Regions from separate parts of the Paraburkholderia sp. SSBN10T genome, predicted to be linked through region 3. Evidence: predicted binding sites of a transcription regulator. Region 3 holds the regulator's gene; each other region holds the start of a gene.
The links. The regulator LexA, encoded in region 3, represses DNA repair genes until DNA is damaged. The targets are predictions, from matches to a motif close to ACTGTATNNNNATACAGT.

Region 1 (10,347 bases), on a different contig from region 3:
TCCGCGATCGCGCGCTGATAGACGCGTCGCGATTCCTCGTGGACCGCGCCATGACACAACTCGTCGTAAATGATGCGATGCACGTCGGCGCGATCGGCTTCGTTCGGCGTCAGCGTTTCGAGCGCGTAGCGTTCGTTGAGCCGCCCCGTGTAAAACGCCTGCTCCATCGTGTAGCGCGTCCCCAGCAAGCCGACGCGTTCGACGCCCGCTGCGCGCAAGGCGCTGCCGGTCGGATCGGCGATGTGCAGGAACGGAATGGCGATGGCCTGCTCGATCGATTCGTACACCCGGTGCATCGTGTTGGTGGCGAGGATCACGAGGTCCGCGCCGCCGTGCTCGAGTTGACGTGCCGCTGCGGCCATCTGCTTGCCGAGCGCGGTCCAGTCGCCGGCCCGCTGATGCGCTTCCACTTCGGCAAAATCCACCGTCAGCAGCAGGCTGCGCGCATTGTGATGGCCGCCGAGGCGCGCTTTCGCATGGCGGTTCAGCAGCCGGTAATACTCGGCCGAAGATTCCCAGCTCATGCCGCCGATGATGCCGATGGTTTTCATCTTCCTGTCCTGCCGGTGCCGATGTGTGAGCGTCGAGTATAGGCTGGGCAGGGCGACGGGCAGCGGTACGGATCGGCGCGATTGCGCCGGTACGGTTCCGCTCGGGGCGGCAGTTTCGTGCCTATGCCTTCGGCAGCGTCGATTTTCCGCGCCGCTTGCGCGGCTTCGGCTCCACGCCCACACGCGGATCGCGTGCGAGCACAAGCGCCGTTATCGTTTCGACGCTGGCTTCAAATGCCGGATCGTCTTGCGGGACATACAGCCATTTGCCGAGTACCGGGTGCGGCCGCAAAGCGGGCATTTCATCGATGAGCGCGGCGTGGCGATCTTGCGAGGTGCACACCAGCAAGCCATTCCACGGCGGGTCGCGGTCGCAGGCGACCAGACACAGCAGGCCGTCGATATAGGCAGCCTCGGAGCCGAACATCCGTTTGCTGAGGTAGGTCGGATCGCGCTCGAAGGCCTCGAAGATCCAGACGAGCGAGTTGCGGATGGAAGAGGGCATGGGCGCGAAGGTGGCGTAAGGGTTCGTGAGCGTCTTGATAATACTACTGTATTTTTGTACAGTATATGCATCGTGAACCCGCTCGATCTTCCTCTCGCCGCGCTCTCCTCGTCACGCGTGCGCCCAATGAAGCCGCCCATGATGCCGAGGCCGGGTCTGTCCCCTATGCCGTCAGCGACGCCCCCGCCGTCCGTGCGCAAGATCATCCATTGCGACTGCGACTGTTTCTACGCGTCGGTCGAAATGCGCGACGACCCGTCGCTGCGCGGTCGGCCGCTGGCTGTGGGCGGGCGGCCCGATCATCGCGGCGTGGTCGCCACCTGCAATTACGAGGCGCGGCGCTTCGGCGTGCACTCGGCCATGTCGTCGGCGCTGGCCTTGCGCAAGTGTCCCGACCTGCTGATCATGCCGCCGTCGATGGAAAAATACCGGGTCGCCTCGCGCCAGATCATGGCGATCTACCGCGATTACACCGCTGAGGTCGAACCGCTGTCGCTCGACGAAGCCTATCTCGACGTGACTCGCGCCGAGCGCTGTAAAGGCAGCGCCACGCTGATGGCCAACGAGATTCGCGAGCGCGTGCGCGAGACGGTCGGCGTGACGGTGTCGGCAGGGGTGGCGCCCAACAAGTTCGTGGCCAAGATCGCCTCCGACTGGAACAAGCCCGATGGGCTCTATGTGGTGCGTCCGCATGAAGTCGATGCATTTGTCGCAGCCTTGCCGGTGCGCAAGATTTTCGGCGTGGGCAAGGTGACGGCGGCCAAACTCGAGAAGCTCGGCCTCACCACCTGCGCACAGTTGCGTGACTGGTCGCTGGTCGATTTGCACCGTCAGTTCGGCGTGTTCGGCAAGCGGCTCTACGAACTATCGCGCGGCATCGACGCGCGGCCCGTGCGCGCCGACCAGGAACGCAAATCGGTGAGCGTGGAGACGACCTATGTCACGGATCTGCGCACGCTCGAAGAGTGCGCGGCCGAACTGCGGCGCCTTGCCGAACAACTGGACGTGCGCATTGCGCGGGCCGAAGCGGCCGCGGCGGTGCGCAAGCTGTTCGTGAAGATCCGCTTCGCCGATTTTCAGCGCACCACGGTCGAATGCGTGGGCGAGGTCACGCATCTGCCGACGCTACTCGCGCTGCTGGAGAAGGGCTTCGCGCGCCGCAACCAGCCGGTGCGGCTGTTGGGCGTGGGTGTGCGGCTCGAAGAGGAGCATCTGGCTCAACCCGGCCAGTTCACGCTGTTCGACGACGAGCCTGCGGATGAAGTGATCGAGGCGCCGCCGCAAGCCGAGCCGGACGATTCCGGCGAGTAGTTCCCCGTGTAATTCTCAAGCACCCTGCGTAACCCGGCAGGCCGCTCATCCGTCTGCGCTTCCACATCTGTGCCCCAACGCTTTCTGACGCCGATAGAATCGATGGCAGTCAAAGGAGCGAGACAATGGACCTGATCATCCGCCGTGCCAGCTTGCCGCGCAGCGCATCCCCGCATAAAGAGCCGGTCGATATCGGCATCGAAGCGGGCCGCATCGTCGCTGTTGAGCCGCATCTGGCGGCGAGCGCGCATGAGGAAATCGACGCCGCCGGCTCGCTCGTCACACCGCCCTTCGTGGACCCGCACTTCCACATGGATGCGACGCTGTCCTACGGTTTGCCGCGCGTCAATGCGTCGGGCACGCTGCTTGAAGGCATTGCGCTATGGGGCGAACTGAAGCCTCAACTGACCCAGCAAGCGTTGATCGAGCGCGCGCTGCAGTACTGCGACTGGGCCGTGGCGCGCGGCTTGCTGGCGATTCGCAGCCATGTGGATGTGTGCGATCCGCGTCTGCTGGCGGTGGAAGCGTTACTCGAAGTGAAGCGCCGGGTGGCGCCGTATCTCGACCTGCAACTAGTGGCGTTCCCGCAAGACGGTGTGCTGCGCAGCCCCGGCGCTTTCGACAACCTGAAGCGGGCGATTGCGCTCGGCGTCGACGTGGTCGGCGGCATCCCGCATTTCGAGCGGACCATGGCGGACGGCGCGGAGTCGGTGCGTATCCTGTGCGAATACGCGGCGGAGCAGGGCTTGCGCGTCGACATGCATTGCGACGAGTCGGACGACCCGCTCTCGCGCCACATCGAAACGCTGGCGGCGCAGACGCACCGGCTCGGTTTGCAGGGACGCGTCACCGGCTCGCATCTGACCTCGATGCACTCGATGGACAACTACTACGTCAGCAAACTGCTGCCGTTGATGCGTGAATCGGGAGTGGCGGCGATTGCCAATCCGCTCATCAATATCACGCTGCAGGGCCGCAGCGATAGCTATCCGAAGCGGCGCGGCATGACGCGGGTGCCGGAGATGATGGCGGCGGGCATCAATGTCGCATTTGGCCACGACTGCGTGATGGACCCGTGGTACAGCCTCGGTTCGGGTGACATGCTCGAGGTGGCCCACATGGGACTGCACGTTGCGCAGATGACCGGCATCGATGCGATGCATGCGTGCTTCGACGCGGTGACTGTGAATGCGGCGCGCATCCTCGGGCTCGAAGGATATGGTGTCGAGCCGGGATGCGAAGCGAATCTCGTGCTGCTCGATGCGCGCGATCCGGTCGAAGCGATTCGTTTGCGTGCGGCCCGGCTGGCGGTGGTGCGGCGTGGCAAGGTGGTGGCGCGCTCGCCTGCCGCGCGGGCGACGCTTGCGCTCGAGGGGCGTCCGCAGCAAGTCGACTTCAAGCTGCAACGCGGATGATGAAAGTGGGGAATCGAAGGACGCGCCAGGAGGGGCTGCGACTGCTGTCTGTGTAGAGGTGCAAGCAAAAAACGGTAGGCAACAAAAAGCCGGCAGGCAACAAAAAGCCGGCGGGCGACAAAAAGCCGGCGGGCGACAAAAAAACGGCAGACAACAAAAACCGGTGCCTGCGTAAGCAGAGCACCGGTCTTTTTACCAGCCAGGCCGAAGGCGCAACAGCTTAATGCGTCGCCGCCGGCGTCATGCCGTTATGACGCAGCAGCGCGTCGATATTCGGCTCACGGCCACGGAACGCCTTGAACGATTCCATCGCGGGACGGCTGCCGCCCACCTCGAGAATCTCCTTGCGATAGCGCGTGCCGGTCGCCGCGTCGAGTACGCTGCCGCTCGAGGCCTGGGCCGCTTCTTCGAAGGCCGCATATGCGTCGGCCGACAGCACCTCCGCCCACTTGTAGCTGTAGTAGCCCGCCGCGTAGCCGCCCGCGAAGATGTGGCTGAACGTGTTCGGCCAGCGCGAGAAGGCTGCTTGCGGCACCACATGGAAGCGCTCGTTCATCTCGCGAGCCAGATCGTTCGCGCTTTGCGGGCCGGCTGCGTCGAAGTCCGTATGCAGCTTCATGTCGAACATCGAGAACACGATCTGCCGCAGCGTGCCCAGGCCGCTCTGGAAATTTTTGGCGGCCAGCATCTTGTCGAACAGGTCGCGGGGCAGCGGTTTGGCGGTATCGACATGCGCAGTCATGTCGCTCAGCACGTCCCACTCCCAGCAGAAGTTCTCCATGAACTGCGACGGCAGTTCGACCGCATCCCATTCGACGCCGTTGATGCCCGACACCGCCAGTTCGTCGACACGCGTGAGCATGTGATGCAGGCCGTGGCCGAACTCATGGAACAGCGTGATCACTTCGTCGTGCGTGAAGCAGGCCGGCTTGCCGCCGACCGGCGCCGAGAAGTTGCAGGTCAGATAGGCGACCGGCGTTTGCACGCCGCCGTGCGCATGCTTGTGACGGGCCCGCGCATCGTCCATCCACGCGCCGCCGCGCTTGCCTTCGCGCGCATACAGGTCGACGTAAAACTGCGCGACGAGAGCGCCGTCCTGATTCTCGATGCGGAAAAAGCGCACGTCCGGATGCCACACGGCGGCTTCGTCGCGGCGGATCTTCACGCCGAACAGCGTTTCCGTGACCTTGAAGAGGCCCTTGAAAACGACATCTTCCGGGAAGTATTGCTTGACCTCGTTTTCGGAGAACGAATAGCGCTTCTGGCGCAGGCGTTCGGCCGCGAAGGTCATATCCCACGGCTGCAGTTCGGCCATGCCGAGTTCGTTGGCGGCGAATTCGCGCAGCTCTTTCCAGTCCTGTTCCGCATGCGGACGGGCGCGGGTGGCGAGGTCTTCGAGGAAGGCCATCACCTGGGCGGGCGACTCGGCCATCTTCGGGGCGAGCGAGACTTCAGCGAAGTTCCGGTAGCCGAGCATATGCGCTTCTTCGGCGCGCAGCTTCAGTTGCTCGGCGAGGACGGCGGTGTTGTCCCACTCGGTCTTGCCGCCGCCGTAGGTGCCGCCCAGTTCCGAGGCGCGCGTGACGTAGGCGCGGTACATCGTTTCGCGCATGGCCCGGTTTTCTGCGTATTGCATGACCGGGAAGTACGACGGGAAATGCAGCGTGAATTTCCAGCCGCTCTTGCCGTCGCGCTCAGCTGCTTCTTCCGCGGCTTCGATCACGTCTTCCGGCAAACCCGCCAGTTGCGCCTTGTCTTCGACGAAATAGGCGTAGGCATTGGTCGCGTCCAGCACGTGATCGGAAAACGCCTTTGACAGATTGGCCTGGCGTTCCTGCAGTTCGGCGAAGTGCGGCTTCTGGTCTTCCGGCAGTTCCGCGCCCGACAGGCGGAAGTCGCGCAGCGCGTTATGCAGGATCTTCTTGCGTTCGCCGGTGAGCGAGGCGAAATCGCTGCTGGCGGCGAGTGTCTTGTACTTTTCGAAGAGCGCGAGGTTTTGTCCGACGCTGGTCCAGAATTCGGTCACGCGCGGCAGATTTTCGCCGTAGACGGCGCGCAGTTCCGGCGTGTCCGCCACCGCGTTCAGGTGGCCGACGACGCCCCAGGCGCGCGAGAGCGGCTCGGTGACACGTTCGACCGGCTCGACGACGTCGGCCCAGGAGGCGGGCGTGATCGGCTCGGCGGCGCGCGCCACCGCGGCGCTCGCGTTGGCGAGCAGGATGTCGAGCGCGGGGGTGACGTGTTCGGGGCGGATGTCGCCAAAGCGCGGCAGATCGGAGAAATCGAGGAGCGGGTTGTCGTGTGCCGGTTGTGTAGTGGACATAAGGCTTCCTGTCTGACGCGGGTGAATAGACGTGAATCGGCGGACGCGGCTCGTGGCGGCGCCCGATATCGACATTATTGGGGCAGCAGGCTGCGATTCCAATTGGGCTACGGCACAAATTATCAGAAGTTCGTCTTGTGCGTGTTGCGCCCGGTCTGTGCGAAAGCGAACGGTCAGCTTTGTTGCTTTGCGGCATCGTGACGCTTCGTCGCCGACTGCGTGGGAAAGAACGGGCCGGCGGCGTCGTTCACCGTAGAAAGGGCTTTCGATGAATTCGCTTTCGCACGCCTTATCGCGTAACGGCAACAACTTCGATCTGGTGCGGCTGCTGGCGGCTATCGCCGTGGTTTACGGGCACTCCTACCTGCTGCAACTGCCGGACGGCAGCACCGACTGGGTCCAGAACGCACTCGGATTCGACGGCTTCGGCGCGCTCGGCGTCTATGCGTTCTTTCTGATGAGCGGCATGCTGGTGAGCGCCAGTTTCGACCGCCAGCGCTCGGCGCCGCGCTTCGTCGCCCTGCGCATCGCGCGGATCTGGCCGGCCGTGGCCGGCGGCTCGCTGGTGACGATCTTCGTGATCGGACCGCTCTTCACGACGCTGCCGCTGCGCGAGTATTTTGCCTCCGGCGCGACATGGGCCAATCTCGACAACTTTTCGACCATCGTGCTCAAGTCCGGCTGGGTCGTGCCCGGCGTGTTCGAACATAACCCCTTCGTGTACGACGTGTGCGCGCCGTTGTGGACCCTGCCGCTCGAAGTGCGCTGCTATCTGATTGTGCTGCTGACGGGCATGGCGGGTCTGCTGTCGAGCCGCCGGGGCATGCTGCTTGCGGTCGCACTCGCTGTCGCGGCCTTCGCACTGCGCTTGCATCTGGCGCCGCATCTGCAGATCGGCTGGCGCGACTTTACCGAAAAGCCGGGCGGCTATTCGTTCTGGCCGGAGCCGTTCTTTTTTGCCGGCATGCTGTTGTATGGCTGGCGCGAGCGCATCGAGATTCACGGACTCGTGGCGCTTGGCCTCGCGATGGTGTTTCTGGTGTTCCGCGATACGGCCGGCGCACAGCCGCTGTTTTATCTCGCCTTCGTGTACGGCGTGCTTTGGATCGGCACGACGCCGTTGTTGCGCCGCTTCTCGCCGCGCAACGATTACTCGTACGGCATCTATCTGTACGGTTTCATGATGCAGCAATGCGTGGCGAGTATCGCACCGCATCTGGATCATCAGACTGCGGTGCTGATCGCCGCGCCGTTTATGCTGCTGTGCGCGGCGTTGTCGTGGCGCTTCGTGGAGCGGCCGGTGCTGCTCTGGTGCCGGCGGCGGCTCGCCCGCACGCCACGTTCGGTTGGGGTGGCGATGGCCCCTTAGGCGTTGCCGGCCGCGCGCTCGGCCGCTTCGATCGTGTTGACGAGCAGCATGGTGATGGTCATCGGGCCGACGCCGCCCGGCACCGGCGTGAGATAGCTGGTCACTTCCTTCACGCCTGCGAAATCGACGTCGCCGCACAGCTTGCCGGCCTCGTCGCGATTCATGCCGACATCGATCACCGCCGCGCCCGGTTTCACCATCTCCGCAGTCAGGATGTTGCGCAGGCCGGTGGCCGCCACCACCACGTCGGCGTTGCGCGTGTGCGCGGCCAGATCGCGGGTCTTGCTGTGGCAGATCGTGACGGTCGCGCCCGCTTCGAGCAGCAGCAGCGCCATCGGCTTGCCGACGATGTTCGAGCGGCCGATCACCACTGCATTCGCGCCCTTCAGGTCGATGCCGTAGGCTTCGAACATCTTCATCACGCCATACGGCGTGCAGGGACGAAACAGCGGCTTGCCGGTCATCAGCGCACCGGCGTTGGCGACGTGGAAGCCGTCCACGTCCTTTTCCGGCGCGATGGCTTCGATCACCTTGTGGCTGTCGATATGCGCGGGCAGCGGCAATTGCACCAGGATGCCGTGGATCTTCGGGTCGCTGTTCAAGGCGTCGATGCGCGCGAGCAGGTCCGCTTCCGACAGCGTGGCCGGGTAGCGGTCATACGACGAGAACAGGCCGTTGTCCTCGCAGGCCTTGACCTTGTTGCGCACATAGACTTCGCTGGCCGGGTTGTCGCCCACCAGCACGACGGCGAGGCCGGGCTGGTGGCCACGAGCGGTAAGAGCGGCGGCGCGGGTCGCGACGTCGGCGCGCAAGGTCTTGGAGAGGGCGTTGCCGTCGATCAGTTTGGCTGTCATGGTCGGTCGAGATAGGGTGTTCGGAATGCGGGGCGTGCGGCGCGCCTGAGTGTGCGGATTCGGCAGGGCCGGCCCGTTCGGCGCGCGAGATACGTTCGATGGCGTTTTCCGGTATGAACCGGTCGGCTCGCGAAAAGCATGCGGTGCGGAAATGGCGCTGCGACGAAGTACAGCATTATACCGTCGTGGCCTGCAGGTCTTGCGGCCTGGATGTCCAGGCCGGCACGGCAGTCAGAAGGGAAGGTCGCGGGGCTCGTGGGTGGGTGCTGCAACGGTGAACTATCGAGCACGAGTCTTGCTGAATGGTACGCAGCAACGAGTCGAGCCGCGTACCGCGCACCGTGACAGTGCGCTGGCGAGGACGCTTACTGCGCCTGTTGCGGCTTGTTCGACAGCGCCAGTCGCAGCAGATCCGCGACGGTGTTGACGTTGAGCTTTTCCATGATGTTGGCGCGGTGCGCTTCGACCGTCTTGATGCTGATGCCGAGGTCGTCGGCAATCTGCTTGTTCAGGCGGCCGGCGATGATGCGCTCGAGCACCTGATGCTCGCGCGCGGTCAGCTTGCCCAGACGCTCGGCCGCGGCACGTTGCTGCTGCACGCTGGTGCTTTCGCTGCGCGCCTTGTCGAGCATGCGCTCGACCAGTTTGCGCAACTCGGCTTCGTCGAACGGCTTTTCGATGAAGTCCATCGCGCCTTTTTTCATTGTCGATACCGCCATCGGCACGTCGCCGTGGCCCGTCACGAAGATGATCGGCAGGGAGGCGTTGTCGGCGATCAGGCGTTCCTGCAACTCGAGACCGCTCATGCCGGACATCCGCACGTCGAGGATCAGACACGCGATCTGGCCAGGATGCGTATGCGGCTGCCAGGCGTCGATGAACTGCTCGGCGCTGGAGAAGCACTGCACGCGGTAGCCGTTCGCCTCCAGCAGCCAGCGCAGCGAATCTCGCACCGCCTCGTCGTCGTCGACGACAAAGACTGTTTCCTGTGTGGTGACTGGGCTGTTCATAGCTCTCCCGTAACGGTTTGTGGTGTCGGCGCCTCTGACCCGCCGTTGCTCGGGCCGTCGGGCTCTCCAATAGGCAGACTGCAATGGAACGTGGCGCCTGTGACGTGGCCGTCGGATTCGACGTTGTTGACCACCCACAGACGGCCGCGGTGCGATTCGATAATCGAACGGCAGATGTTCAGCCCCATGCCCATACCATCGGACTTGGTGCTGTAAAACGGTTCAAACAGACGCTCGGCCGTGGCCTCGTCCACCCCGGGGCCCTGGTCGACCACGCTGATGCAGACGAAGCCGCTGTCGAGCCGCACGACCACGCGGATCACCGGATCGACCGCATTGGGCCGTGCGTCGTGCATGGCTTCGGCCGCGTTCTTCAACAGGTTCACCAGCACCTGCTCGATCAGCACCGGGTCCACATAGATCACCGGCAGCCGCGAGCGCAGATCCGTGACGATGCGAATGCGGCGCTTGCGCGCCTCGATCTCGGCGAGCCCAACCGCGTCCGCCACGATATCGGCGACACGGGTAGCCTGGCGTTTCGGTTCGCTGCGTTTCACGAATTCGCGGATCCGCTTGATGATCATGCCTGCCCGCACCGCCTGCTGCGCGGTCTTTTCGAGCACGGGCAGCAGATTGTCAGGCGTCGTTCGTCCAGATTTAACCAGTGCTACGGTTCCTGAGCAATAGTTATTGATCGCGGCGAGCGGCTGGTTCAGTTCATGAGCGAGCGACGAGGCCATTTCGCCCATCGTCATCAGGCGGCTCGTGAACTGCAGCTTTTCGTCCTGCTGGCGGGCGAGTTCCTGCGCCTGCTTGCGGGTGGTGATGTCGGTTGCGATCTGCATCTGCGCCAGATGGCCGTCCACCCATTGGATGTACTGGCGGCGCACTTCAAACCACTTCTGTATGCCCTGTACATAAACTTCCTGGGCGTCGGCCGTGCTTTCGGTCAGCGCGGCGGCGGGCAGGCCGGCATACGCATCGACCATGTCGATCGAGTCGGACGAGG
Region 2 (10,347 bases), on a different contig from region 3:
GTGACGCGAAACCCGGTGCCGGTCAGATAGTCAGGCAAGCAACCGAGCACTTCCACACGCCCTGGATCGAGACCGACCTCCTCTTGTGCCTCGCGCAAGGCGGTGGCCGTTGCGTTGGCATCGGACGGTTCGTGGCGGCCGCCCGGGAAACTGACCTGGCCGGCATGGTCGTTGAGGTGGTCGGCGCGCTGGGTCAACAACACCGTAAGTCCTGCGTCGCGCACCACGAGCGGCACCAGCACCGCCGCAACTCGCGGATCGCCGAACTCCTTCCAGCGGGCATCGCCCGGTTCAGGCGTCCAGGAGAGGCGCTGCTCGAAGCGAGCGCGCAGGCCATCGGGCGTCAGACGTGCGGGGGCAACCAGTGGCAGATCGTCGCCTGTCGATTCGACAGGCAGGGTTTCGGGTTGGAAGACGGGACGGGTCAACGGGACTCTCGAGGCGAGCTTTTATAGGGCATGCCGCTATTTTGACCCAACAAACAAAAAAGCACCCATGAAGGGTGCTTTTTCTTACAGCTTTTACGCCTGGGAAGCAGCGCGGTCTTTCGAGACCAGCTTTTCCTTGATCCGGGCCGACTTGCCCGAACGGTCGCGCAGGTAGTACAGCTTGGCACGACGCACATCGCCACGACGCTTCACGACGATGCTTGCCAGCAGCGGCGAGTACGTCTGGAACGTACGCTCGACGCCTTCGCCCGACGAAATCTTACGGACGATGAACGACGAATTCAGACCACGGTTACGCTTGGCAATAACGACGCCTTCGTAAGCCTGAACACGCTTACGCGTACCTTCAACCACGTTCACGCTGACGATCACCGTATCGCCGGGGGCGAATTCGGGGATGGTCTTCTCGCCGAGGGCGCGCGCGATTTCTTCCTGCTCGAGTTTTGCAATCAGATTCATCACTGACTCCTAATGCCATCTTGTCGGCGTTCGTACCTGCCTCGCGCAGCGTTGGTTTGCGCTTGGCTACGGCCCCGATAGAGGATGGGTTCACATCAGGCGCCGTACACGCATGTGCGGCGCCGCCTATTCGCTAGTGACACCGGGGCGTTACGCCTTCGATGCTTCCTTCGCGAGACTTGCAAGCCATGCCTCGTCGGCACGGCTCAACATCTTGTTCTTTCTGGCCCTCTCGATCAGATCGGGCCGCTTGTGCCACGTGTTGCGCAGCGCTTCGCGCCGGCGCCACAACTCGATCTCCGCATGATGGCCGCCAAGCAGCACATCGGGCACCCGCACGCCTTCGTATTCCTCTGGGCGCGTGTAATGCGGACAATCCAGCAGCACGTCGACGAAACTGTCCTGCACCGCCGATTGCGAGTCGTTCAGCACGCCGGGCAACTGACGCACCACGGCATCCATCAACGCCATGGCCGGCAATTCGCCGCCCGACAGCACGAAGTCGCCGAGGCTCACTTCTTCGTCGACGCAGCGATCGATCAGGCGCTGGTCGATCGCTTCATAACGGCCGCACAGCACGATCAGGCCAGGTTCGGCGGCAAACCGCATCACCCGTTCATGATTGAGCGTCGCACCTTGCGGGGACATCATCACGACGCGCGAGCCGGTAATGCCCTGCTCCGCCTGTGCGGCTTTCGCCGCCCCGATCGCGTCTTCCAGCGGCCTGCCCAGCATCACCATGCCTGGGCCGCCGCCATACGGACGATCGTCGATCGTACGATAGTTGTCAGTCGTGAAATCGCGTGGATTCCACGTACGCAAACCGTAGCGCTCCTGCTTCGCCGCGCGGCTGGTGATACCCCAATCGGTCAGCGCACGAAACATTTCGGGAAAGAGCGTGACGACATCGAACTGCATCGCTCTCTCCGGTCAACGAGCTCGTTTAATAGTCAGCTTCCCAGTCGACGGTGATCTGCTTCGCCTTCTGGTCAACTGTTTTGACATAAACACCGACGAACGGGATCAAGCGTTCGCCAGTCACCGACTTACCGTCTTTGCCGGCAGCCGGGTATTCGATACGCAACACCGAGTGCGCACCGTTGTCGATCATGTCGGCCACCTTGCCGAGGGAAACCCCGGTGAGGTTCACGACATCCAGGCCGAGCAGGTCGACCCAGTAGAATTCGTCAGCTTCGAGCGCCGGGAAATCGCTACGGCAGATGTACACGCGGGTGCCACGCAGCGCGAGCGCCTCGTCGCGGTCAGCCGTGCCGCCCAGCTGGGCCACAATGCTATCGCTGTGTATCTTTGCCTGCAGCGCCGGTGCCGAACTGCGCTCACGGCCTTTCATCAGCCACCAGCGCTTCGCGCTCAGCAACGCGTCGCCACCACGTCCGGCATCCGCATGCGCGGCTACCTTGACCCAGCCCTTGAGGCCGTAAGCGTCGACAATCGCGCCCACTTCAACCGCGTCGTCCGGCCAGCTTTCGGCCGTTTCCGGGCGCATTGCCTCAGCGGCCGGAGCGGCACTGGCGGCACCCGGCCCGGCCTTGCCCTGGGCGCGCTCGACCGGCTTACGGACGAATGCGCCGAACGATGCCTCGGTACGCGGAGCAGCCTTGGCGCGACCTGAACTTCCTGAATCACGCTCAGACATGAGAGAGCCTCATAGCGCAAATCAGGGCGAACTTCGCTGCCTGCGCCTTTGCTAAAACCTGCAGCAAAACTCGCGCATCGGACACCTCGCGCAAGTTGCGCGAGCCGCCGGCGATGCACATGCTAGCTACCATTAAGCAGCCGGCTGCGCCTTTTGCGCTTCCTTCACGAGACGCTCGACCGTCGGCGACAGTTGTGCGCCAACGCCTTGCCAGTACGTCAGGCGGTCTTGAGCGATACGCAGCGACTCACCCTTCGTAGCGATCGGGTTGTAGAAGCCAACGCGTTCGATGAAGCGGCCGTCACGACGGTTACGCGAATCGGTTGCGACGATGTTGTAGAACGGGCGCTTCTTGGAGCCGCCACGAGCCAAGCGGATGATGACCATACTAGAATCCTTGAAAACCGGGGTTCGGAACCACTGAAACACGTGATTATAGCGGGAAACTGAAGCCATAACAAACACTTACCGGGATAAACTGAGATTCACGGTTGCGCTGGCCATACAGTCCAGCCGGCCGGGCCCCGTCAAATCGCCTGAATAGCACGATGGAACGCCCGTGAAACCTGCCCTCATTGCCGCCCTGCCTGGCGCGCTTTTCGCCCCGTTGCGGCTTGTCACGCAAGCCAGGCGGACGCGCGCTCATCGCTATCTGGCCGCCGCACTGCTGCTGATGCTGACCCACCCGGTGCTCGCCGCCCTGCCGATCGAGCGGCTCAAGCTGCCACCGGGCTTTCACATTCAGGTGCTCTCCGACGAGGTGCCGAGTGCACGCGGCATGGCGCTTTCGCCAAACGGCGTGCTATACGCCGGTAGCCTCGACGGCCACGTGTACGCGCTTGAATTGCGCGACTCGCACGTGGTTGCGCGTCACGTCATCGCGTCCGGGCTGGAGACGCCGGCCGGCGTGGCATGGCGCGACGGCTCGCTCTATGTATCGGCCGTCTCGGAAATCCTGCGCTTCGACGCGATCGACACCCATTTAAACGACCCGCCCAAGCCGGTTGTCATCAACGGCAAGCTGCCTACCGAGCGCCATCACGGCTGGAAATTTATCGCTTTCGGCCCGGATGGCAAGCTCTACGTACCGCAAGGCGCGCCGTGCGATATCTGCCTGCCCGACCGCGATCGCTACGCCATGATCGGGAGGATGGACCCGGACGGCAGTCACTATGAGACCATCGAGCGCGGCGTGCGCAATACAGTCGGCTTCGCCTGGCATCCGGTCACGCACGAACTTTGGTTCACCGACAACGGCCGTGACATGATGGGCGACGATGTCCCTGACGACAAGCTCAACCGCGCCCCGCGAGTGGGCATGGACTTCGGCTATCCGTATTGTCACGGCGGCGACACGCCTGACCCCGAGTACGGCAATAAAGATCATCCCTGCAGCGCCTTCACGCCGCCGGCGCTCAAACTCGGCGCCCACGTCGCTTCGCTGGGCATGCGTTTCTATACCGGCTCGATGTTCCCCGCTGCCTATCGCAACAATATCTTCATCGCTGAGCACGGCTCCTGGAACCGCAGCAAGAAAGTCGGCTACCGGGTCATGCGCGTCATCACCAACCCGGACGGCAGTGGTGCGCATCAGGAGGTCTTCGTCGAAGGCTGGCTGATGCCCGATGAAAACGTCTGGGGCCGCCCGGACGACGTCCAGCCAATGCCCGACGGTTCTTTGCTGATCAGCGACGATTATGCCGGTGCGATTTATCGGGTGACGTACGCTGCGCCCTGACGAGGCTCAATGAGCAGCCAACGCGCGAATTCCGTCAATCAGGATGCGACGTGACCGGCGCCGCGCCCCCGGGCGTAGAATGCGCGTCGGTCCGCGCACAGTTGCGCGCCGGTCCTCGCGACCGCCTGTCACTGAACTCTTGCCCACATGTCCACCCGCGTTTCGAATTCTCCACGCTTCAGGTCCAAGACAATTACCGCAGCGCTCGCGTTCTTCTTCGGCAGCCTCGGCGCGCACCGCTTCTATTTATATGGACAGCGCGATGTGTACGGCTGGGTCCACCTGATCTGCACCCTGCTCGGCATTCCCGGCGTTCTGCTGCTGATCGCCAGCGAGCGGACCTCGGCGCTCGGCTGGGTGCTGGCGGTTCCGGGCGCCATCTCGCTGTTTGCCGCATTCCTTGCGGCCATCGTCTACGGCCTGCGTCCCGATGAGAAATGGGACGCGCAATTCAATGCGCAGACGCAGCAACGCAGCCGCTCGGGCTGGAGCGTGATTTTCGTGGTGATCTTTTCGCTGTTCATCGGCGCGATGCTGCTCATGACCGGCCTTGCACTCTCGTTCCAGACCTACTTCGAATCGCAGGTTCAGGCGGCCAAAGCGTTGTCTCAATAGACGACCGCGGCTACGCTGCACGAACGCCCCACCTAGAAAAGACTCATTTGCGGATCGTCACGCACCTGGCGAGGCGGCTCTCCACGCATAAACTGCGACATATCGAGAATGCCGCGCCGGCGCTCGTTCAGACCGAGTCGGCGCACGGCCTGATGAAAGCGCTGCTTCAGCAGATCGGCCCATAGGCCCTCGCCCTTCATGCGGGTTGCATAGGAAGCGTCGTAGTCCTTCCCGCCACGCATGTCGCGCACCCGACTCATGACCCGGTCGGCGCGATCCGGAAAATGCGCCGCGAGCCAGCCCTTGAATAGCGGCGCCACTTCCCACGGCAGGCGCAGCACGATATAGCTGGCGTTGCTTGCCCCGGCTTCAGCACATGCTTCCAGCACACGTTCCATGTCCGGTTCCGTGACGAAGGGAATCACCGGTGCGATGCTCACCCCAACAGGTATGCCCGCCTCGCTGAGGGTGCGGATTGTGCGCAACCGCCGCGCCGGCGTCGCCGCACGCGGTTCGAGTGTGCGGGCGATCCCGGCGTCGAGTGTGGTGATCGTAATCGCCGCCATGAACTGTCCGCGCGCCGCCATGGGCGCGAGCAAATCCAGATCGCGCTCGATCAGCGACGATTTCGTAATGGCCGCAAACGGATGACCGCGGGCGCTCAAGACTTCGATCACCCGGCGCGTGAGACGCAAATCACGCTCGACCGGTTGCCAGGCATCCGTATTGACGCCCAAGGCGATCGGCTCCGGCACGTAGGACTTCTTAGATAGCTCGCGCTCGAGCAATTCCGGCGCGTTGACCTTGGCGTAGATACGACTTTCGAAATCGAGCCCCGGCGACAAGCCTAGATAACTATGCGTGGGCCGCGCAAAGCAGTAAATACAACCGTGCTCGCACCCACGGTACGGGTTGAGCGACACGCTGAACGGAATGTCCGGCGACGCGTTGCGGGTCAAAATGGTCTTCGCCCGTTCGTTGAACACCTGCGTACGCAACGCGGGCGGCCCGCCCTCTTCTTCCTCGTGCTGCACCCAGCCGTCGTCGACTGCCTCGCGCTGGTCGACTTCATAGCGGCCTTGCAGGTTCGTGACGGCGCCGCGCCCCTTGCGGGGCGTAGGCGGGGCGATCGGATATTCGGGGACTGAATCGGTCACGGCGAGGTACAACGCAAATAAAAAGCTGAAACGACAAACGGCGTAAACACTGTATAAATATACAGTGTTTACGCCGTTTGTCGAGCGCCATTGCGAGATGACTGCGGTGCGACCGCAGCGTCTTATTCGCCGACTGCGATGGTCAAACTTTCCTTGATTTCTTCCATTACCACATAGCTCTTCGACTGCACCGCTCCCGGCAATTGCAGGAGGATGTCGCCGAGCAGCTTGCGATAATCGGCCATCTCGCCGATACGCGCCTTGATCAGATAGTCGAAGTCGCCCGACACCAGATGGCATTCCAGCACCTCGGGAATCTTCTGCACTTCGCGGCGGAACTGGTCGAACATGTTGCCGCTCTTGTGGTCGAGCGTAATCTCGACGAACACCAGCAGCGCGGCGCCCAGTTCGGCCGGATTGACGCGCGCGTGGTAGCCGGTAATCACGCCGTCGCGTTCCATGCGCTTGACCCGTTCGATGCACGGCGTCACCGACAGCCCAACCTGCTCGGCAAGGTCTTTCATTGCCATCCGGCCGTCCTGCTGCAGCAGCCGGAGGATCTTGTGATCGAGCTTGTCGAGCGCGCGGATCGGTTGACGCTGGGTTCGCATGGTCTTTTTACTGAAAATCGGAAAAATACAATAACAAAACCTACCTTAGACTCAATAGTATAGCGGTTAACACTGGGCTGAAAGCGTATCACCTCGTTAATCGAACTATCTACAAACGAGTTGAGCCATCCGCGGACGCGCAAGCCCCCAAGAACCTTCTGGAGCAGCTATGCGAGTCGTCGTTTTGGGCAGTGGCGTCGTCGGGGTGACGAGCGCTTATTATCTTGCGCGTGCCGGTCACGAAGTGACCGTGATCGACCGTGAAGCCGGCCCGGCGCTTGAAACGAGCTTTGCCAACGCCGGCCAGATCTCGCCGGGCTACGCATCGCCTTGGGCCGCCCCGGGTGTGCCGCTGAAGGCCGTCAAATGGATGTTCCAGAAACACGCGCCGCTCGCCATCCGCCTCGACGGCACGCAATTCCAGTTGCAATGGATGTGGCAGATGCTGCAGAACTGCACGTCCTCGCGCTACGCCGTGAACAAGGGCCGCATGGTGCGCCTCGCCGAATACAGCCGCGACTGCCTGCAGGCGCTGCGCGCCGATACCGGCATCCAGTACGAAGGCCGTACCGGCGGCACGCTGCAAGTGTTCCGCACGCAGCAGCAATTCGATGGCGCGGCAAAAGACATCGCCGTGCTGAAAGACGCCAATGTGCCGTATGAACTGCTGTCGTCCGCCGAACTGGCGCGCGCCGAACCGGCGCTCGCCGCGACCGCGCACAAGCTGACCGGCGGCCTGCGCCTGCCGGGTGACGAAACCGGCGATTGCCAGTTGTTCACCACGCGTCTTGCCGCGCTCGCTGAAGAACTGGGCGTGAAATTCCGCTACAACACGCCGATCGATGCACTCGCGACGTCCGGCGGCCGGATCGCCGGCGTGCAATGTGGCAGCGAGCTGGTGCGTGGCGACGTGTTCGTCGTCGCGCTCGGTTCGTACTCCACGAAATTCCTGTCGGACATCGTCAAGATCCCGGTTTATCCGCTGAAGGGTTATTCGATCACGGCGCCTATTGTCGACGCGGCGGCCGCTCCGGTTTCGACGGTGCTGGACGAAACCTACAAGATTGCCATCACCCGTTTCGACGACCGGATTCGCGTGGGCGGCATGGCGGAGATCGTCGGCTTCGACAAGTCGCTGCGTGAGGCGCGCCGGGAAACGCTCGAAATGTGCGTGAACGATCTGTTCCCTGGCGGCGGCGATACGGCCAAGGCCAGCTTCTGGACCGGTCTGCGTCCGATGACGCCGGACGGTACGCCGATTGTAGGCCGCACGCCCGTATCGAACCTGTTCATCAATACCGGCCACGGCACGCTTGGCTGGACCATGTCGTGCGGCTCGGGCCAACTGCTCGCCGACCTGATGTCGGGCAAGCAGCCCGCGATCCAGGCGGATGATCTGTCGGTACATCGCTATCTCGGCGAAACGGGCGGCACGACCCGGCCGGCTTACGCCTGAGCGGTTTCGGATTGTCAGGGCCACTGGACGTTAAAGCTGCCCGGTCTACCTAAAAACAAACGGCGCCTCTGCTTGCAGGCGCCGTTTGTTTTTTGCACAACAATCTCATCGATCACGCAACCACGCATCCGCGTGGAGCATCAGATCAGAACTGATCCTCCGACAGCGCCAACACGCCCTCATCCCCCTTCGCGCTGACAATCGACGCTTCCAGCGCCGCCGCCTGCGGCAGCACATGCTCCGCGTAGAACTGCGCAGTCGCGATCTTCGCGCCATAGAACGACGGATCCTCAGCGCGCTTCCCGGCAGCCACCAGCAACGCACGCGCCATCTGCCAGCCGCCGAGCACGATGCCCGCCAGCTTCAGATACGGCACGCTGCCGGCGAACACCGCATTCGGATCCCGCTTCGTATTGGCGAGCACGAACTCCACCGCCGCTGCCAGCGCGCGATGCCCCTGCGCAAGCTGCTGCTGCATCGACTGGAACGCCGATCCTTGCTGCGCGCCAAGCGCCTCGACGGTCCCGGCAATCGCGGCCAGCAGCGACTTCGCCACCGCGCCGCCGTCACGCAAGGTCTTGCGGCCAATCAGGTCGTTCGCCTGGATCGCGGTGGTGCCTTCGTAGATCGGCAGAATCCGCGCGTCGCGGTAGTACTGAGCCGCGCCGGTCTCTTCGATAAAGCCCATGCCGCCGTGCACCTGCACGCCGAGGCTCGTTACGTCGATCGACAGCTCAGTGCTCCAGCCCTTCACGATCGGCACGAGGAATTCGTAGATCGCCTGATGCTCGTTGCGCTTCGCTTCATCGGGATGACGATGCGCAATATCGCAATGGGAAGCCGCGACATAAGCGAGCGCACGCGAACCCTCGGTCAACGCACGCATCGTCGCCAGCATGCGGCGCACGTCCGGATGATGAATGATCGAAACGGACTGCTTGGCCGAGCCATCGACCGGCCGGCTTTGCACGCGCTCCTTCGCATACGCCACCGCCTTCTGATAGGCACGGTCCGACACACCCACCCCCTGCATGCCCACCGCGAAACGCGCGGCGTTCATCATGATGAACATGTACTCGAGACCGCGATTTTCTTCGCCGATCAAGTGGCCGATCGCGCCGCCGTGATCGCCGAACTGCAGCACGGCCGTCGGGCTCGCCTTGATGCCGAGCTTATGTTCGATCGACACGCAATGCACGTCGTTGCGCTCGCCGAGCGAGCCGTCCTCTTTGACGAGGAACTTCGGCACGATAAAGAGCGAAATGCCCTTCACGCCTTCCGGTGCGTTCGGGGTACGCGCCAGCACGAGATGGGCGATATTCTTCGCCATGTCGTGCTCGCCCCACGTGATGAAAATCTTGGTTCCGAACAGCTTGAACGAGCCGTCGCCCTGCGGCTCGGCGCGCGTGCGCACGAGCGCCAGATCCGAGCCGGCCTGCGGCTCGGTAAGGTTCATCGTGCCGGTCCATTCGCCCGAGATCAGCTTCGGTACGTAGGTCTGTTTCTGGGCTTCGGTCCCCGCCGTCAGGAGAGCTTCAATCGCGCCGTCGGTGAGCAGCGGACACAGCGCGAAGGAGAGATTCGACGCGTTGAGCATTTCGACGCAAGGCGTCGCGATCAGCTTCGGCAGCCCCTGGCCTTCGTAGTCCAAAGGATGCTGCACGCCTTGCCAACCACCCTCGGCGAACTGCCGGAACGCTTCGGCAAAACCGGGCGTCGCCGTGACCTTGCCGTCCTTCCAGCTACTCGGATTGCGGTCGCCTTCGACGTTCAACGGCGCCAGAACCTCGCCGCACAGCCGGGCCGATTCTTCGAGCACGGCCTGCGCCGTGTCGAGGTTGGCATCTTCGAAACCCGGCAGCATCGCGATATCTTCGAGTGCGGCCAGTTCTTTCATCACGAACAACATGTCCTTGACGGGCGCCGTATAGCTCATTTCAGTTCTCCTCCTGTCTGCGATATAAAAAAGGGACGCTGGACTAACGGTCCCCGCGTCCCTTCGTTTACTGTCAGACGCCTTTTTTATGGCGTGGTTAGGGTCAGCCGAGTTCGCTTACCAGCTCGGGCACGACCGTGAACAGATCGCCCACCAGACCGTAGTCGGCCACGCTGAAAATCGGCGCTTCCGGGTCCTTGTTGATCGCCACGATGACCTTCGAGTCCTTCATCCCGGCCAGATGCTGGATCGCACCCGAAATGCCGACC
Region 3 (10,347 bases):
ATCATGGCGAGCTACAAAAAAATCCTGCTGTGCTACGACGGCTCGCGCGAAGGCCGCAAGGCGTTGCGTTGCGGGGCCGACCTGGCGCTGGACCTGAAAGCTGAAACGCATTTGCTCTCGGTGGTCGACATGCGCTCGAGCATTGCGCAGAGCGCAGGCCTCTTGACGGACGTGGCCTGCGGCAGCTTCGAGAAAACCGCCCGCGACATTCTCCAGGAAGGGGTCGACTGGCTGACCGAACGCGGCGTTAGCGCTCAAGGGCACTTTGCGTTCGGCCATCCTATAGACGAAATCGCCAACCTCGCCAATGAGTTGCACGTGGATCTCGTGGTGGTCGGCCACCGCTGCCGCACCGGGTTGTCGCGCTGGTGGATGGGAGCGGGCAACACACCGCTGCTCGATCGCGTTTCGTGCAGCATTCTGGTGGCGTGCTCGTCGGTCCAGGAGCAGCAACAGGCGGCAGCCGCTACAGCGACAGTGGCTTGACGAGGCACGCAGTGGGTCGGGCGGTGGGCTGAATCGCGCACGAGTGCGCACACGAGGTCACGCACAAGCGGATCACGTCACACCGCGCCGCGCCACCTAACCGTTCAGGTCCACGGCGGCCAGCTTCCACGAAAACAGCCCTGCGCGCCGCAGAATCGCTGAATAGCGCGTATCGTCTGCACCATGCTGATACGTGACCACGAATTCGTTGATGCCGCGATAGCCCGCCGTGGTTTGCGGCGGCGCGCTCGTTTCAGCAGTTTGTGACGCTGCGGGCGCTGGGGCGGGCGTCACGGCGCCGGGCGTTGAATTCGCGGTGCCGGCCGGGGCGTTCGCTGCGCTATCTTGCGGCACAGGCGGACGCTGGGTAGGGTCGCCACGCGGCGGCATGCCGTTCAGCAGTGCCGCAACGCCATCGGGCGTAGCGTAGGCATCGACCAGTGGACCGATCAATGCCGTGCCGATCATCGACCCGAGCGCCGCGAGCGGGTTGCTGCCCACACGGGCCTCGAGCTTTCTCGTCAGCAAGCCGGAAACTTGCTCTTTCAGACTTTCGCGTAGCGCGGGATAGTCCACATACTCGCTGACAGTTTGCGCATCGCGGGCATCGGCGGCGTGCTTCAGGCGATTGAGCGCCAGATAGGGCGACGCATAGCTGTAGCCAAGGACAGCCACGAGCGCAATCACAAGCAGTACGACGATCAGCGGCCGCGCATAGCCGCGTTTAGCAGGTGTGGAAACAGCCATCGGGCGAAACTCTCCATGAGGGGTGGTTTTAGATGGACCACATTCGCACGGAAACGATCCCTGCGCGCACCTGCACCATCCCCGCCTGCTTATTCGAACAGCGCGTTCTGCACGCCTGCCCGTTCTTCGGCGATACAACGATCAATCATGCGGCATACCGCATCCACCGTACCCACCATGATGAGGCGCGACGGGCCGTGGTAGACCCGTACCGGCGCACGCCGGGCCGGCTCCGCCGTATTGAGTCCGGAATTCAGCGACACCCGTGCGAAAGCCGGCAGCGCCGACGGCAAGGTTGAGCTCTGCGGCTCGGGTGCGTCGAACAACGAAGGAGTCGTACCGGACGCCTCGATCGGTGCGCAGGGCACCAGCTTGCGCAAATGGCGCAGACGACCGAACTGGCGGAAGGGCAGCAGGCGGGCAAGGCGTTCCATGAGTCTCTCCAGTCTTGTTCAGTGCAGGGTTCAGAACTCGGTGGGGCGGATCAGCCCCACCGCGATGCCTTCAAGTGCGAATTCCGCACTGCCGGCCTGAACGAAGATGTTTTCGTAATCGGGGTTCTCGGCGATCAGCTCGATTCCATTCGGCCGGCGCTTGAGACGCTTGACCGTCACGTCGTCGCCGAGCCGCGCAACGATGATCTGGCCGTCTTTCGCTTCGCTTTTCTTCTGCACGGCGAGCAGGTCGCCGTCGAAAATGCCGGCGTCCCGCATGGACAGCCCGCGCACTTTCAACAGGTAGTCCGGCTTGCTCGAGAAGAGTGCCGGGTCGCAGGCGTAGTGCTGCGAAATGTGCTCCTGCGCAAGGATCGGGCTACCCGCGGCCACCCGGCCGATCAGCGGCAGCGACAACTGCATCAGGCTGGGATGCGGCAAGGTGAACTGATGCGGCGCGTCGTCCTGGCCGGCCAGCAGCAGCCGGATGCCGCGCGACGCGCCTGCCGCGAGTTCGATTACGCCTTTGCGCGCGAGGGCGCGCAGATGCTCTTCCGCCGAATTGGCCGAACTGAAGCCCAGTTCGGCGGCGATCTCCGCGCGGGTGGGCGGGAAGCCGGTGCGTTCGATAGCCCGGCGGATCAGATCGAAAACTTCTTGCTGTCGTGCGGTGAGTTTGGTCATGGCGCCACTGTATGGATAGACAGGTGACTGTATTTTTATACAGTATCGGGCGCAATTCAAGCTTTACTTTAAGTTCTCGACCCTGGGTGTCGTTCCAGCGCCGCTAACCGGCGTCTAAACAGTCGTTTTCGTGCCGCAACACCGCGTCCGGCTGTCATTACCACTTTTACGTATTAAAAAATGAAGAAACATTATTTTTAATGATGAAAGCCCTTCGATAGACTGGCCTCCACTCTGACGCCCGCAACGGTGCAGACCAGATGACGCGCAGCACACAACATCGGACGCAAGGCGTCTGAACCAACCACAACGCGGAGAAGATGGATGATCGATCAGGGCACGGGGTTCGCCGGCAGGACCAGAAGACTCGTCGCGGTATTGGCGCTCGGCGCGGCCGCGGCACTCGGCCTCGCAAGCAAGGCGCAGGCTGCGGATGCGACGCTGCTGAACGTGTCCTACGATCCGACCCGCGAGCTCTACCAGCAGGTGAACGAGGCGTTCGGCAAGCAGTGGAAGGCGCAGACCGGCGAGACCGTCACCTTCAAGCAGTCGCACGGCGGTTCGGGCGCCCAGGCGCGCTCGGTGCTCGACGGGCTGCAGGCCGACGTCGTGACGCTGGCGCTCGCCTACGACATCGATGCGCTCGCCAACAAGGGGCTGATCGACAAGAGCTGGCAAAAGCGTCTGCCGGATAACGCCGCGCCGTACACCTCGACCATCGTGTTTCTCGTGCGCAAGGGCAATCCGAAGCACATCAAGGACTGGGACGACCTGGTGAAGCCGGGCGTGTCGATCGTCACGCCGAACCCGAAGACTTCGGGCGGCGCGCGCTGGAACTATCTGGCAGCGTGGGCTTACGCCGAGCATCAGCCGGGCGGCAACGACCAGAAGGCCAAAGAATTTGTCTCGAAGCTCTATAAGAATGCCGGTGTGCTCGATTCGGGCGCGCGTGGGGCCACCACGAGCTTCGTGCAACGCGGTATCGGCGATGTGCTGATTGCCTGGGAAAACGAAGCGTTCCTGTCGGTGAAGGAATTCGGCCCCGACAAGTTCGAGATCGTCGTGCCGTCGGTCAGCATTCTGGCCGAACCGCCGGTGGCGGTGGTCGACAAGGTGGTGGACAAGCACGGCACGCGCAAGCTGGCCGAGGCATATCTGAACTTCCTGTATAGCGAGCAGGGGCAGGAAATTGCCGCCGAGAATTTCTACCGGCCGCGTTCGGACAAGGTGCCGGCCGCGCTGACCGCGAAGTTTCCGAAGCTGAAGCTGTACACGGTGGACGACTCGTTCGGCGGCTGGGCCAATGCGCAGAAGACGCACTTTGCGGATGGCGGCGTATTCGATTCGATTTACTCGCCGCAGTAAAAAGGACGGCGCCAAACGTGGCGGACCGTGGCGGACCTGCGCCAGACGCTGCCGCCATGGATTTCACCCTGACCGAGCATCCAGCATGACGACGTTGACCTTCCGCAAGCCAAGCGCACTGCCTGGCTTCGGCCTGACACTCGGCATTACGGTGGCGTATCTGAGCCTCGTGGTGCTGATTCCGCTTGCGGCGACCTTTCTCAAGACGGCCTCGCTCGACTGGAGCCAGTTCGTGCGCGCGGTGGCCGCGCCGCGCGTGCTGGCGTCGTACCGGCTGACGTTTTTCTCGGCGCTCGGCGGCGCGCTGATCAATGCGGTGTTCGGCTTTCTCGTCGCGTGGGTGCTTGTGCGCTATACGTTCCCGTTCAAGCGTCTGGTCGACGCGGTCGTCGATCTGCCGTTCGCATTGCCCACTTCGGTCGCGGGGATTTCACTCGCCGCGGTCTATGCGGGCAACGGCTGGATCGGCCAGTTTCTCGAACCGCTCGGGATCAAGATCGCGTTCACGCCGGCGGGCGTGCTGGTCGCGCTGACCTTCATCGGCCTGCCGTTTGTGGTGCGCACCGTGCAGCCGGTGCTCGAAGAGTTCGAGCGCGAGCAGGAAGAAGCCGCCGCGTGCCTTGGCGCGTCGCGCTGGCTGACGTTTCGGCGCGTGGTGCTGCCGGCGGTGGTGCCGGCGCTCCTGACCGGTTTCGCTCTGGCCTTCGCACGAGCGTTGGGCGAATACGGCTCGGTGATCTTTATCGCGGGCAATGTGCCGATGAAATCGGAGATCACCTCGCTTCTCATCATCACCAAGCTCGAACAGTACGACTATGCGGGCGCGACGGCTCTCGCGGTGGTGATGCTGGTGGTGTCGTTCGTGATGTTGCTGGCGATCAATACGCTGCAGTGGTATCTGCAGCGCCGTACCCGCCGCGGTGCGGCAACGGCCGCGTTGCCTGGCGCGGTGGCTGCCGGCGTGGCCGGAGGTGTGCAATGAGCCACGATTCGGCTGCTCTGCCGCCCGCCTCGCAGGCGGCCTCGAACGCCGCGCGGCGGGCCGATCCTGTCACCGAGCCGCGTTTCGTGCGCTGGGCGTTGACGGGCATTGCGCTGCTGTTCCTCGCGCTGTTTCTGGTGGTCCCGCTCGTGGCGGTGTTCTATCAGGCGCTTGGCAAGGGCATCGGCTTTTACCTCGACGCGCTGGCCGACCCCGATGCCGTCTCCGCGATCAAGCTGACGCTCCTGACCGCGGCGATTGCGGTGCCGCTGAACCTCGCGTTCGGGCTGGCCGCGTCGTGGTGTATCGCGAAGTTCGAGTTCCGGGGCAAGGCGCTCCTGACGACGCTGATCGACCTGCCGTTTTCGGTGTCGCCGGTGATCTCCGGGCTCGTGTACGTGCTGCTGTTCGGTGCGCAGGGCTGGTTCGGCCCGTGGCTGCAGGATCACGACGTGCAGATCATCTTCGCGGTGCCGGGCATCGTGCTGGCGACGATTTTCGTGACCTTCCCGTTCGTGGCGCGCGAACTGATTCCGCTGATGCAGGCGCAGGGCAACGACGAGGAGGAAGCCGCCCACGTGCTCGGCGCTTCCGGCTGGCAGACGTTTCGCCGCGTCACCTTGCCGAACGTCAAGTGGGGTCTGCTGTACGGCGTGATCCTCTGCAACGCCCGGGCGATGGGCGAGTTCGGCGCCGTGTCGGTGGTGTCAGGCCATATTCGCGGCCAGACGGACACGATTCCGCTGCACGTCGAGATTCTCTACAACGAATACAACTTTTCGGCGGCGTTTGCCGTGGCGTCGTTACTCGCGCTGCTGGCGCTCGTCACGCTCGGTCTGAAGCTGCTCGCCGAGCGTCATCTGTCAGCCGAACTGGCGGCCGCGCGCGAGGTTCCGGCGCACGCCGGTCCCGCTGTTGCAAAGTCGTCTGCGGGGCTTGCGCCGACGCAGCACCCGGTCCAGTAGGCAACAAGTTGCATGGGACCAGAGTAACGCGCTAAAGCGCGAACTCTGGTCGACAGGAGATAACACATGGGCATCACCGTTCGTAATCTGCAAAAGCGCTTTGGCGATTTCACCGCGCTCGATAACGTCTCGCTCGACTTTCCGCCGGGCGAACTGGTTGCGCTGCTCGGGCCGTCGGGTTGTGGCAAGACCACGCTGTTGCGCGTCATCGCCGGCCTCGAATATGCGGACTCCGGCCAGGTCGTGCTGCAAGGGCAGGACGTCGCGGCAGTAGGTGCGCGCGAGCGCCAGGTCGGCTTCGTGTTCCAGCATTACGCGCTGTTTCGTCATATGAGCGTGTTCGAGAACGTCGCCTTCGGCCTGCGCGTGAAGCCGCGCAAGGAGCGGCCGTCGGAGGCGGTGATCCGCGACAAGGTGCATGAACTGCTCAAGCTCGTGCAACTGGACTGGCTCGCGCAGCGCTATCCGTCGGAACTCTCGGGCGGCCAGCGCCAGCGCATTGCGCTCGCGCGTGCGCTGGCGGTCGAGCCGAAGGTGCTGCTGCTGGACGAGCCGTTCGGCGCGCTGGACGCCAAGGTCCGCAAGGAACTACGTAGCTGGCTGCGGCGCTTGCATGACGATCTGCATATTTCGACGATCTTCGTCACGCACGACCAGGAAGAGGCGCTGGAAGTCGCGGACCGCATCGTCGTGCTCAATCATGGCCACGTCGAGCAGGTGGGCAGCCCGCAGGACGTGTACGATCACCCGCAGACCTCGTTTGTCTATGAGTTTCTCGGCGCCGCCAACCGCCTGCGCGGCACGGTCGGGCACAGCGGCTTCGTGGTGGAAGGCGCCGCGTTGCCGGTGGCCGCCGCCGCGGGCTTCGAAGGTCCGGCGTTCGCCTATGTGCGCCCGCATGACCTGCAGCTTTATCCGCAGCATGCCGGTCACCGGGACGGCATCGTCGTGGATGTGCGGCGGGTCGTGACGCTCGGCGGCTCGGTGCGTGTCGAGCTGGCGGGGCGCGAGGGCAGCGTGCTCGAAGCGGAGCTCGACCGCGAAGTGTGGCGTGCGCTGCAACTGAACATCGGCGACGGCGTGACGGTCGTGCCGCGCGCCTTGCGCGTGTTCCCGGCGCATTGAGCGCGCCCGGTCCGACTACTACTCTATAACTTCACTCTGGCTGAACCGGAGACACACAGATGAACTTTCAGCAACTGCGCTTTGTGCGCGAGGCCGTGCGCCAGAACATGAACCTGACGGAGGTCGCGAACGTGCTGTACACGTCGCAGTCGGGCGTGTCGAAACAGATCAAGGACCTCGAGGACGAACTCGGGGTCGATATTTTCATTCGTCGCGGCAAGCGCCTCACCGGGCTGACCGAGCCGGGCAAGGCGGTGCATCAGCTAATCGAACGGATGCTGCTCGACGCCGAAAACCTGCGCCGCGTGGCGCGCCAGTATGCGGATCAGGACAGTGGCCACCTCGTCGTCGCTACCACCCACACGCAGGCGCGCTACGCGCTGCCCAAGGTGATCCGCCAGTTCACCGAAGTGTTTCCGAAGGTGCATCTGGCGCTGCGCCAGGGCAGTCCGCAGCAGATCGCGCAAATGATCATCAACGGCGAGGCGGATATCGGCATTTCGACCGAAGCGCTCGACCGTTTTCCCGACATCGTCACGTTCCCGTGCTATTCATGGCATCACATCGTGGTCGTGCCGAAGGACCATCCGCTGGTGGGCCGCGAGAACCTGACGCTGGATGAAATCGCCGAGTTTCCGATCGTTACTTACGACCAGGATTTCACGGGCCGCTCGCATATCGACCAGGCGTTTGCCAAGGCAGGCGCGTTGCCCGACGTCGTGCTGACTGCGATCGATGCGGACGTCATCAAGACCTACGTCGAACTCGGCATGGGGATCGGCGTGGTTGCGGCGATGGCTTACGACCCGAAGCGCGATACCGAACTGGTCGCGCTCGATACACAGCATCTGTTCGAAGCGAGCACGACTCGCGTCGGCCTGCGCAAGGGCGCGTTCCTGCGGGCTTATGCGTATCGTCTGCTGGAAATGTTCGCGCCGCAGTTGAAGGAAGCAGAGATCGCCGCGCAGTTGCGCGAAGTGGCGTGAGAGCGCAGCGCTCCGATTGTGGCTTGAGCGTGTGGCCTGAGCGTAGCCTGAGAGAGACCTGACCCGACGCCGGATCCGGCGTCGGGCAGTGCGCCGGGTGAGCCCGGTTTGCCCGGCAATTCGTGTTTCAACGCATGGCGCTGAGCGGCGCATCGCTTACAATCGCCGCCATGAATACTTTGACTTCTTCCTCATCCGGCGCCGCGGGCGCCGGTTCCGAAGCCGCTGCCGCCACGGCGGCGCGCGCGTTGCCGTGCATCGCGGTACTGGCGACGGGCGGCACGATTGCCGGCTCTGCCGCCGATGTCACCAATACCTCCGGCTATCAGGCCGGGGTGGTCGGCGTCGAGCGCCTGCTCGAGGCCGTCCCTGCGTTGTCGAGCGTCGCGCAGATCCAGCCTGAGCAGATTGCCAGCGTCGACAGCAAGGACATGGCGCTCGCGCTGTGGACGACCCTCGCGCTTCGCGTCAACACGCTGCTGGCGAGCGACGACATCGACGGCGTGGTGATTACGCACGGCACCGACACGCTCGAAGAAACCGCATATCTGCTGCATCTGACGGTAAAGGGCAGCAAGCCGGTCGTGCTGACAGCGGCGATGCGGCCCGCTTCGGCGCTTTCTGCGGACGGCCCGCTGAATCTGCTCAATGCCGTGACCGTCGCGGCGAGCGCAGCAGCGCACGGACAGGGCGTGCTGGTGGCGTTCAACAACCGCATTCACAGCGCGCGCGATGTGGTCAAGACCAGCACCTATGCGGTCGATGCGTTCCAGTCGCTGGAAGTCGGCGCGCTCGGCTGGGTGCAGGACGCACGGGTGGAATTCCAGCGCAAGGTGGTGCGCCCGCATACCGTCGAGAGCGAATTTGTGATCGGCGCGGAGTGGCCGAATGTCGAGATCGTGACGAGCTATGCCGGGGCCTCGCGGCTCGGCGTGGATGCGCTGGTGGCAGCGGGCGTGCGCGGGATTGTCGTGGCCGGCACCGGCAATGGCTCGATTCACGCCTCCGTGCAACAGGCGCTTGCCGATGCGGTGAGCCAGGGCGTGGCGGTGGTGCGCTCGTCGCGCGTCGGTTCGGGGCATGTGATGCGTAACGGCGCCGCGCCCGATGATGCACTTGGCTTCGTGACGGCGGGCTCGCTCAATCCGTACAAGGCGCGTGTGCTGCTGATGCTGGCGCTCGCGGCCGGCCGCACCGGACCGGTGGCGCTGCAAAAGATCTTCGACACATATTGACGATCGGCACGAGGTGCGCGGCGTGCGTCGCGTATCGAACTGTCCATGCAATGAAACACGCGGCGATGGGAGCTGACTGCCCCCATCGCCGCGTTGTTTTTTGTGTGGCATCAATCAATGTGCAATATCCGACAGCCGGACACCCGACGACGACGTCTGACCGACCAAGGCTTCCCCGGCGTCGCCGGGTGCCGCTGCGGACCCCACTTGCCGCTCTCAGCCCAGAGCGGCACGATTTGCCCGGTGCGCTATGCATGCCGCGCAGCGCACCGGACGCCCCACCTGCCGGTTGCCGTGAAATCCACGTCAACCGATGTTGCCGCCAGAGATTGCTTTAAGCGTTATGCGGCTTTTGCTTCCTTGCCGGGTGCCTGGGCCACTTCGAAGTTGGCCATGATTTCCAGCGCGCGCACCATTGCCGAGTGATCCCACGCCTTGCCGCCGTTGGCAGCGCACACGCTGAACAGTTGCTGGGCGCTTGCGGTGTGCGGCAGCGCGATGCCCAGCTTGCGGGCGCCGTCGAGCGCGAGGTTCAGGTCTTTCTGATGCAGCTCGATGCGGAAACCCGGATCGAAGGTGCGCTTGGTCATACGCTCTCCATGCACTTCGAGAATCCGCGACGAAGCAAAGCCGCCCATCAGCGCTTTACGAACACGCTCCGGATCGGCGCCCGAACGCGCCGCGAACAGCAGTGCTTCGGCCACGGCTTCGATGTTCAGCGCGACGATGATCTGGTTCGCGACCTTGCAGGTCTGGCCCGCGCCGTTTTCGCCGATCAGCGAAATATTCTTGCCCATCAGCTCAAACAGGGGCCTCGCCAATGCGAAGGCCGTTTCCGGACCGCCGACCATGATCGTCAGCGACGCTTCACGCGCGCCGACTTCGCCGCCCGAGACCGGCGCGTCGAGGTAGTCCACACCCAGCGCGTTGATCTTCTTCGCGAACGCCTGCGTGTCGAGCGGGGAGATCGAACTCATGTCGATCACCAGCTTGCCGGCCGTCAAGCCGTTGGCGACACCGTCGTCGGCGAACAGCACGTTGGCGACGTCCGGCGTATCCGGCACCATGATGATGACGATGTCAGCGGCTTGTGCGACAGCCGTCGAATTCGCGACCACCGTCGTCGTCTTGCCCAGGTCTTCCGGCACCGGGTACGCGCCGTTCACGAACAGCGCGTGGCCGCCCTTGATGAGATTGCGCGCCATGTGCGCGCCCATGATGCCGAGGCCGATAAAACCAATCTTTGCCATGAATCTATGTCTCCAGTGGGTTGGGGTAGAGCGTCTGTGCTGGGGCGAGGCTGCCGTTGCCGCCGCTCACGCGGCGGCGTGCGCCGCG

Region 1: dinB (DNA polymerase IV) is a predicted target of LexA. The motif match lies at 1,102-1,119, and genes of this name have one in related genera.
Region 2: AC1ECK_RS13535 (PA0069 family radical SAM protein) is a predicted target of LexA. The motif match lies at 6,124-6,141, and genes of this name have one in related genera.

Annotation. Positions count from the first base shown of each region.
Region 1 is NZ_JBWQQI010000008.1:34,658-45,004, reverse strand. Features, by position in the region: gene AC1ECK_RS14560 (aspartate/glutamate racemase family protein) at 1-551, opposite strand, end outside; gene AC1ECK_RS14555 (hypothetical protein) at 673-1,056, opposite strand; gene dinB (DNA polymerase IV) at 1,183-2,367, shown strand; gene AC1ECK_RS14545 (amidohydrolase family protein) at 2,493-3,782, shown strand; gene AC1ECK_RS14540 (M3 family metallopeptidase) at 4,003-6,105, opposite strand; gene AC1ECK_RS14535 (acyltransferase family protein) at 6,374-7,474, shown strand; gene folD (bifunctional methylenetetrahydrofolate dehydrogenase/methenyltetrahydrofolate cyclohydrolase FolD) at 7,471-8,328, opposite strand; gene fixJ (oxygen response regulator transcription factor FixJ) at 8,694-9,338, opposite strand; gene fixL (oxygen sensor histidine kinase FixL) at 9,335-10,347, opposite strand, start outside.
Region 2 is NZ_JBWQQI010000007.1:196,247-206,593, forward strand. Features, by position in the region: gene AC1ECK_RS13500 (CoA pyrophosphatase) at 1-428, opposite strand, end outside; gene rplS (50S ribosomal protein L19) at 522-908, opposite strand; gene trmD (tRNA (guanosine(37)-N1)-methyltransferase TrmD) at 1,059-1,826, opposite strand; gene rimM (ribosome maturation factor RimM) at 1,852-2,565, opposite strand; gene rpsP (30S ribosomal protein S16) at 2,698-2,952, opposite strand; gene AC1ECK_RS13525 (PQQ-dependent sugar dehydrogenase) at 3,173-4,303, shown strand; gene AC1ECK_RS13530 (TM2 domain-containing protein) at 4,451-4,918, shown strand; gene AC1ECK_RS13535 (PA0069 family radical SAM protein) at 4,951-6,075, opposite strand; gene AC1ECK_RS13540 (Lrp/AsnC ligand binding domain-containing protein) at 6,198-6,686, opposite strand; gene AC1ECK_RS13545 (D-amino acid dehydrogenase) at 6,856-8,142, shown strand; gene AC1ECK_RS13550 (acyl-CoA dehydrogenase) at 8,288-10,078, opposite strand; gene AC1ECK_RS13555 (electron transfer flavoprotein subunit alpha/FixB family protein) at 10,182-10,347, opposite strand, start outside.
Region 3 is NZ_JBWQQI010000014.1:11,054-21,400, forward strand. Features, by position in the region: gene AC1ECK_RS21145 (universal stress protein) at 4-486, shown strand; gene AC1ECK_RS21150 (DUF2939 domain-containing protein) at 583-1,233, opposite strand; gene AC1ECK_RS21155 (hypothetical protein) at 1,323-1,667, opposite strand; gene lexA (transcriptional repressor LexA) at 1,698-2,351, opposite strand; gene AC1ECK_RS21165 (sulfate ABC transporter substrate-binding protein) at 2,676-3,716, shown strand; gene cysT (sulfate ABC transporter permease subunit CysT) at 3,802-4,698, shown strand; gene cysW (sulfate ABC transporter permease subunit CysW) at 4,695-5,663, shown strand; gene AC1ECK_RS21180 (sulfate/molybdate ABC transporter ATP-binding protein) at 5,730-6,788, shown strand; gene AC1ECK_RS21185 (CysB family HTH-type transcriptional regulator) at 6,848-7,774, shown strand; gene AC1ECK_RS21190 (asparaginase) at 7,945-9,009, shown strand; gene AC1ECK_RS21195 (2-hydroxy-3-oxopropionate reductase) at 9,351-10,259, opposite strand; gene otnI (2-oxo-tetronate isomerase) at 10,326-10,347, opposite strand, start outside.